Thiorhodovibrio frisius: one gene and its partner. The protein of the gene in region 2 interacts with the protein of the main gene of each other region in a pairwise test. Links are inferred from orthologs where the notes say so. Each region holds a gene or a part of one and is shown on either strand. Other genes may lie near its edges.

Region 1 (3,548 bases), 3.9 Mb from region 2 along the record:
CGCGCGCGGACTCGAAGCCTCCTGGGCCGCGCACAAGATGCGCTACTTCCAGGACAAGCTGGTCGCCAACATCAAGGCCGGCGACACCGCCACCGCCAATACCGACAAATGGGAGCCGCGCTCCTGGCCCAAGCAGGCCAGGGGCGTGGGCACCACCGAGGCCCCACGCGGCGCGCTTGGCCACTGGGTGACCATCGAGAAAGGCAAGATCGACAACTATCAGGCCGTGGTGCCGACCACCTGGAACGGCTCGCCGCGCGACCCCCAAGGCAACATCGGCGCCTATGAAGCGGCGCTTCTCAACACGCCGCTGGCCAAGGCCGAGGAGCCACTGGAGATTCTGCGCACCCTGCACAGTTTCGATCCCTGCCTGGCCTGCTCGACCCATGTGATGAGTCCCGACGGCTCCCCGCTTACCGAAATCCGCGTGCGCTGACCATGAGGGAGGAACCTGTCATGCATCCATCCCTGCCCACCACGCGCCAGACGGCCGTGTATGTCTACCAAGCGCCACTGCGCGCCTGGCACTGGATCAACGCGGCCTCCATCACCGTGCTGGCCATCACCGGCTGGTTCATCGCCAATCCGCCGCCAAGCTTAAGCGGCGAGGCCAGCGCTCACTTCCAGATGGGCTATATCCGCTTCTTTCATTTCGCGGCGGCCTATGTCTTTGCAGTTGGCTTTCTATTCCGCCTCTACTGGGCCTTTGTCGGCAACAGCTACGCCCGCCAGCTCTTTACCTTGCCCTTCTGGCGCCGCGCATTTTGGGCCGAGCTGGTGCACGAGGTGCGCTGGTACGCCTTCCAGGAGTCGGAACCGCGCAAATATGTCGGCCACAATCCGCTCGCACATCTGTTCATGGTCGTCATCATCACCGTCGGCGGCCTAGTAATGATTTTCACCGGCTTCGCGCTCTACTCGGAACAAACTGGCCTCGGCAGCTGGCAGGACAAGCTCTTCGGCTGGGTCATTCCGCTGGTCGGTCAAAGCCAGGACGTGCGCATGTGGCACCACTGGGGCATGTGGGTATTGGTCGTCTTCGTCATGCTGCATGTCTACACCGCCGTGCGCGAGGATGTGATGTCGCGCCAAAGCCTGATCAGCACCATGATCAGCGGCTGGCGGATGTTCAAGGATGATCGGCCATGACGCCTGACGCACCCCACAACGACCGCGTGCTAATCCTCGGCATCGGCAATATTTTATGGGCCGATGAAGGCTTCGGCGTGCGCTGTGTCGAGACCCTGGGCGCCCGCCACAGCTTCGATGATCGGGTGCGGCTGCTCGACGGCGGCACCCAGGGCATCTATCTGGTCAACCAGCTTGAGGATGTCGATCATCTGATCATCTTCGACGCCATCGACTACGGCCTGCCGCCGGGGTCGCTCAAAATCGTCCGTGATCGGGAAGTGCCCCAGTTTCTCGGTGCCAAGAAAATGAGCCTGCATCAGGTCGGCTTTCAGGAGGTGCTGGCCATGGCTGATCTGCTCGGCCAGCTCCCGGCCAATCTGCTGCTGATCGGCGTGCAGCCCGAACAACTCGATGACTATGGCGGCAGCCTCAGCCCCGCCGTCAAGTCCATGATCGAACCCGCGCTGAGCGAGGCACTTGGCTATCTGGCAGACTCTGGCATTCATCCGCTTGAGAACCATTTGGCCAGTGCCGAGATCATGGACGCACATCCGCACGCGGCGCTGCGTCTCGGCGACTACGAACATGGACGCCCGTCGCAGGCAGCCGCCTGGCGTCATGGCGATGCGCGTTTCTTGACTCCTTCTGTGTGAATCCTTGCCACGGCGACCGCGATGACCCGCAATCCGCAAACACCCCTAAACCTGGATATTGCCGACTGCCCGCAAGCCATTGAGATGCTCGAACGGGTGCGCACCGGGCTTGAGCAAGGCATCGCCGGGCAGAGCACCGAGCCCTTATCGCTGCAATCGCTGAGCGATGACGCCCGGGCACTGGTGTTGGAAGCGCTCGGCGAGGGGGAGATTCGCGCCGAGTTGGATGCCCACAAGGGACACCCTCAGGCCATCCTTTACGAAACTCAGCTTACCGGCGTTTGGCGCTGGCAGTTGCTGGATCAGGCAGCGCAAGTGCTGGAGGATTCGCTGGAAGCCGGCGACTGCCCGCAACTCATGCGCCACCGCCCCTTTCATGCGGCCAGAGCCCGCATTGGCCGGCCGCAGGATTCTGCCGATAATCTGATGGATGGGGTTGCGGTGCTCGCCGAGCTTGAGGCTCATCTCGAGCAGCATTTTGACGCCGAGCCAGAGGGCCAGCGCGAAACGACAGTGCGGAACACCAGCGCCACCAGCCCGGCTGCACCATACCGGCTTAACCTGAGCATGATGCCGCAAAGCCCCGCCGCGCTGGAGCTGATCGATCAGCGTCTAGGTCGCGGGCCAGCCCGGATGACCAACAGCGGCTATGGTTCCTGCCAGATCGAAGCCACCTCGGTGCGCTGCATCTGGCGCCTCAAGCATTTCGACGACTCCGGCCGCCTGCTGCTCGACAGCCTGGAAATTTGCCTGGTGCCAACCGCCGTGCTTGCCACGGCCGAGGATCTCGCCGACAGCCACGCACGACTCGGCGAGTTGCTCGCGACCATCGATAGCGGCGCCTGCTAAATCGCAGGCGGTGATGGCGCTTACCTCGCGAAAACCACGTCCGTTGGATCGCAGCGTCAAGCATTTGCGCGACACTCGCCTTATCATTAACACCCAGGGCATCGTGAATGGCGCGCATCCTAGCGAGCTTGCAGATGCTCAAGCACCCGCTCTGCCAGTGTCTTGGCATTGGTCAGCTGGTCGGCCTCGGCGGTGGCGCTGGCAGAGAGGATGAAATGGTATGGTCCCTGGAAGACCGCCAACTGGCCGATAGAGGTGCCGAAATCCTGCCATCCGGCGCGCTCCCCAATACCTTCGACTGGCGCCAAGGCGCCTTTGCTCCCCAGCTCGGCAATCAGCCCTGCCTCATAGTCGGCATAGGCCTGCGGAGCCCCCTCTGAACCATGGTGGGGCCTGAGCAAAAGACCCGCCGAACGGGTTTGGCTCCCAGCCTCTCCGCTGTAGTTGCACGTGGCGACCCAGAAATCGTCTTTCCCACTGCTGCGTGTCTGTGGCTCGCCTACCGCGGTCCCGAGAACTGTCTCCACGTCCGCTGCGGTCAGCAGGGTGCAGGCGTCGATTGCGCCAGCGGAGGCCACTGCGGCTGTCTTGTCGCCGCAACCGGCAGCGAGCAGGCAGGTTGCGACGATCAAGGTCGCCAGCGACAGTCCGCCGAAAGATGGGTGGGGGCATGAATGCTGGCGTGTCGCCATGGTTGCGCTCCTTGGGGCATTGTCGTCCTGGGAAAGGTATATCTTACAGCGATCCGGGGAGCTAGAGACAACGCACGGAAAATCAGGGCTGGGGATCATTCTCGCGCTCACGCTGGGGCTGATGGTCCCGCTCGGCATGGTCAGCCAACTCATTCATGAACGCGCCGCGCGCCAAGATGCCGTGGTCAATGAAATCGCCGCCAGTTCCGCCGGGGCGCAGCGG
Region 2 (4,529 bases):
CGATGCGCGGAATGACCGCATCGAAACCCGTCAGGGACTCGCCCTTGTAGTGGATGGACGGGGCATGGGAGGTGATATTCATGTAGCAGCGCAGCACGTCGACGACCCGGGCCTCGTGACCGCGCTCGCGGGCGGCCTCTAGGATGCGTCGGGTCGAATAGAGGCTGGCGTTGCGGGAGAGAATGGCAATTTTCATTACGATGAACCTGAGCTTTTCAGTGATGATCCGGAATCACATCGGGCCGAGCCGCGACCAGCCGTTCGCTTCCCAGATGGGAGGTGCTTTAGCCGCCAATGCCGGTTAGATGTGGGCCGAGTTCAGATGCCGGGGGAGCATGGTTGCAAGGATGGTCGCGGTCGAAGCTGTTTGCGCCGATTTTGTCGCTTCCGGCTTCAAGTGTTTTTCCCCGCCCGCAGGGTCTCGATCAGCAGCAGTGCGACGCCAAGGGTGATGGCGCTATCGGCAAGGTTAAACGCCGGCCAGTGCCAGTCACCATAATAGACATCGATGAAATCCACCACCCTGCCGGTGCGTACCCGGTCGATCAGGTTGCCAATAGCACCGCCAATTAGCAGCGTTAGCGCCGCAGCAGTCAGGCGCTCGCGGGCGTCGAGGCGCAGCAGCCAGATGATCAGCCCGATGGTGACCAGCAGCGCAAAGCCCGCGAACAGCCAGCGCTGCCAGCCACCGGCATCGGCTAGCAGGCTGAAGGCTGCGCCCTCGTTGTGCATCAGGGTGAGGTTTAACATCGGCATGAGCGCGACCGGCTCGTGCAGCGGCAGTAGACGCTCAGCCAGCCATTTGCTGAGCTGGTCGAGTGCGATGACTGTGACCGACAGCCATAACCAGTGCGCCCGGCTCGGGGTGAATGCGGACATGTTGTCACTCATTAGGCAAAGCGCCGGGTCTCGCCGGCGCCGGTGATGTTCTCAACACAGCGCCCACACAGATGCGGATGCTCGGTATGGGTGCCCAGGTCGGCGCGATGATGCCAGCAGCGCACGCATTTTGGGTGCGGGCTTGGGCGCACCTGCACTTTCAGTCCCTCTGCGGCGTCGGTCGCGTCCGCCGGAGCCTGCTCAAGCCCGTGCACAGAGACCCCTGATGTGATGAAGATAAAGCGCAACTCCTCGCCTAGGCGGTTCAGAATCCCCGCCAACTCGGGTTTGCAATAAAGCGCGATCTCGGCATCCAGGGCGGCGCCGATCAGCGCGGATTTGCGCGCGTCTTCCAGCGCTTTACCAACGGCGGCGCGGCACTCGAGTATCTGATTCCAGGCCGCAGTATCGAGCGGGTCGCTGGCATCGAGCGCGAACAGGCCGTCGAACCAGGAGGCGGCGAAGACGCTCGATGGCGGCTCAGCACCGGGCTCCCGATCTGGTTGGCGACCGGGAATGTGCTGCCAGATCTCATCGGCGGTGAAGCTCAAGATGGGTGCCAGCCAGCGACTCATGGCCTCAATGATCAGGTACATGGCGCTCTGGCAGGAGCGACGGGCCAGGCTGTCGGCCGGCGTGGTGTACTGGCGATCCTTGATGACATCCAGATAAAAGCCGCCCATGTCGACCACGCAGAAGTTGTGCAGGCGGTGGTAGATCAAGTGAAATTGATAGTCCTGGTAGGCGCTGAGGATCTCCTGCTGCAACTCATGCGCGCGGGCCACCGCCCAACGGTCGAGCGCGATCATTTCACCCGGGGCAACCAGATGCTGTTCGGGGTCGAAGCCGTTGAGATTAGCCAGCAGAAAGCGCGCGGTGTTGCGGATGCGCCGGTAGGCATCGGCGGTGCGCTTGAGGATTTCCTCCGACACACTCATCTCGCCGCGATAGTCGGTCGCCGCTACCCACAGACGGATGATGTCGGCGCCGAGCGTTTTGACCACCTGCTGGGGACTGACCACATTGCCGAGGGACTTCGACATCTTGCGTCCCTGCTGATCGACGGTGAAACCATGGGTCAGCACGGTTTTGTAGGGCGCCCTGCTCTCATCAGGCCCGTGCATGGCGACGGATGTCAGCAACGAGGACTGGAACCAGCCGCGATGTTGGTCGGAGCCCTCCAGGTACAGATCGGCCGGGACGCTTAAGCCCGTGCGCTGCTCAAGCACGCAGGCGTGGGTGACGCCCGAGTCGAACCAGACATCCAGGGTGTCCGTCACCTTCACGTAGTCGGCTGCTTCAGCTTCCGGCAGCAGGTCGCTCACTTGCAGCTCGAACCAGGCATTGATGCCGCCTTGTTCGATGCGCCGGGCAACCTCTTCGATCAGTTCCGGGGTGCGCGGGTGGCGCTCGCCGCTGTGCTTGTGGATCAGCAGCGTGATGGGGACGCCCCAGGTTCGCTGACGGGAAATGCACCAGTCCGGCCGGTTGGCCACCATGCCCTGAATGCGCGACTGCCCCCAGTCGGGCAGCCAGCGCACGGTGTCGATGGCCTCCAGCGCGGCATTTCTGAGTCCGCGTTGCTCCATGCCGATGAACCACTGCGGGGTGGCGCGGAAGATTACCGGGGTCTTATGTCGCCAGCAATGCGGATAGCTGTGGTTGAAACGTGACGCGCGCAGCAGGGCGCCCCGGGCTTTGAGGATTTCTACTACCTGCTCGTTGGCATCAAACACATTTTCGCCCGCCAACAGCGGGGTGCCGGGGACGAAGCGGCCATCACCGCCGACCGGGTTGTCGACGCGCAATTTGTAGCGGTTGCCGACCAGATAGTCCTCCAGGCCATGACCGGGGGCAGTATGCACGGCACCGGTGCCGGCATCGAGGGTGACATGCTCGCCGAGGATGATCGGAATCTCGCGGTCATAGAAGGGATGTGCCAGTTTCATCCCCTCGAACGCATGGCCGGGGCCATAGGCAATCACCCGATAATGCGCGATATTCCATCGATCCATGGTGTCCTTGATCAGCCCCTCAGCGATCAGCAGGCGCTCCTTCCCGCCATGGCCATTGCCCGGGCCATCCTCCACTTGCACCAGGGCGTATTCCAGCTCGGGATTGAGTGCCACGGCCTGATTGGCTGGGAGTGTCCAAGGCGTGGTGGTCCAGATGACCACCGACATGGGCCCCTCGCCATGGCCATCGGGCACCGCATGGCAGCGTGCGAACAGGGCGTCGTCTTCCTGCACCGGAAAGCGCACATCGATGGCGATGGATTCTTTCTCGGCATATTCCACCTCGGCCTCGGCTAGGGCCGAGCCGCAATCGATGCACCAGTGCACAGGCTTGGCGCCCTTGTGCAGATGCCCGGCGTCGATGATGCGCCCGAGCGAGCGCACGATTTCGGCCTCAAAGGCTGGGGCCATGGTCAGGTAAGGATTGGCCCAGTCGCCCAGTACGCCCAAGCGTTTGAAGTCCTCGCGCTGGCCATCGACCTGTTTGCCCGCATACTCGCGGCAGGCGTCGCGAAACTGCGTGGCCGAGATACGCAGCCCTGGCTTGCCCTTTTTCTTCTCGACCTGCAACTCGATCGGCAGCCCGTGACAGTCCCAGCCCGGCACATAGGGCGCGTCCAGCCCGTCGAGCGTGCGCGACTTGACGATGATGTCCTTGAGAATCTTGTTCACCGCATGGCCGATGTGAATGGCACCATTTGCATAGGGCGGGCCATCGTGCAGGATGAACTGCTCCGCGCCGGCGCGCGCGGCGCGAATCTGGCCGTAGACGTCTTCCTGCTCCCAGCGCTTGAGCATCTCCGGCTCGCGCTGAGCCAGGTTGCCCTTCATCGGAAAGCCGGTGCTGGGAAGGTTCAGGGTGGCTTTGTAGTCGTTCTCGGCTTGGGTCACGGGATGCTGTCCTTGATCGTTATGTTCGATGTGTCGCGGCGAACAAAGTCGCCTTTACTGCACGAAAACCGCTCTGGCCGCTGCGCTGTCGCGAGTGATTTGTTCGCGCAGTGCTGCGAGGGATGAAAATTTTTGTTCAGGGCGCAGCCAGGTGCGAAATTCTACCCGCAGATGCGCACCGTAGATGTCTTGCGCGAAGTCGAACAGATGGACTTCTAGCCGCACGACAGTGCCGGCTACCGTGGGGCGAATACCAACATTGGCGACACCGGGCAGCGCGCCTTGAGCCAGGCCATGCACCAACACCGCATAGACCCCGCTGAGCGGCGTGGCGTGTCGGTGCAGGTGGATATTGGCTGTCGGAAATCCGAGCTCGCGCCCGCGTCTTTCGCCATGGGCAACCCGTCCATGCAGACAATAGGGCCGCCCCAACAGTCGACGGGCCAGTGTTAGCTCGCCTGCCGCCAGGGCCGCGCGCACTCTAGTGCTGCTGATGCGCTCGTCACCATCGCGCACCGTTGCCAGATTGGCAACCTCGAATCCATTCCTTTGGCCGCAATCGCACAGCAGTTGATAGTCACCCGCGCGCTGGTGGCCAAAGCGAAAATCGTCCCCCACCAGCAGATAACGCACCCCAAGCCCAGCAACCAGCAGGCGCGAGACAAAGACTTCCGGATCGAGACTTGCCAAGGAATGATCAAAACGCAGCACCATCAGCTGCTCGATGCCATCCTCGGCCATGAC

Evidence for each region. The genes of interacting proteins can lie anywhere in the genome.
Region 1: the proteins of ileS (region 2) and Thiofri_RS02660 interact in binary tests that used the Escherichia coli proteins (3 or more experiments, as listed by UniProt). The link is inferred for Thiorhodovibrio frisius from one-to-one orthologs.

The regions. Positions count from the first base shown.
Region 1 is NZ_CP121471.1:514,064-517,611, forward strand. Bases 1-2,964 are described here. They hold Thiofri_RS02660 (HyaD/HybD family hydrogenase maturation endopeptidase), read left to right. Parts: upstream 1-1,145; coding sequence 1,146-1,784; downstream 1,785-2,964. Other genes in these bases: Thiofri_RS02650 (nickel-dependent hydrogenase large subunit), read left to right, coding at 1-436; cybH (Ni/Fe-hydrogenase, b-type cytochrome subunit), read left to right, coding at 457-1,149; Thiofri_RS02665 (HupH hydrogenase expression protein), read left to right, coding at 1,806-2,633; Thiofri_RS02670 (hypothetical protein), read right to left, coding at 2,753-2,964. In the rest of the region: more of Thiofri_RS02670, read right to left, coding at 2,965-3,325; Thiofri_RS02675 (inner membrane CreD family protein), read left to right, coding at 3,324-3,548.
Region 2 is NZ_CP121471.1:4,394,433-4,398,961, reverse strand. The notes cover bases 691-4,049. They hold ileS (isoleucine--tRNA ligase), read right to left. Parts: upstream 3,726-4,049; coding sequence 891-3,725; downstream 691-890. Other genes in these bases: ribF (bifunctional riboflavin kinase/FAD synthetase), read right to left, coding at 3,840-4,049; lspA (signal peptidase II), read right to left, coding at 691-879. In the rest of the region: rimK (30S ribosomal protein S6--L-glutamate ligase), read right to left, coding at 1-196; more of lspA, read right to left, coding at 394-690; more of ribF, read right to left, coding at 4,050-4,529. UniProt on the Escherichia coli protein: Catalyzes the attachment of isoleucine to tRNA(Ile). As IleRS can inadvertently accommodate and process structurally similar amino acids such as valine, to avoid such errors it has two additional distinct tRNA(Ile)-dependent editing activities.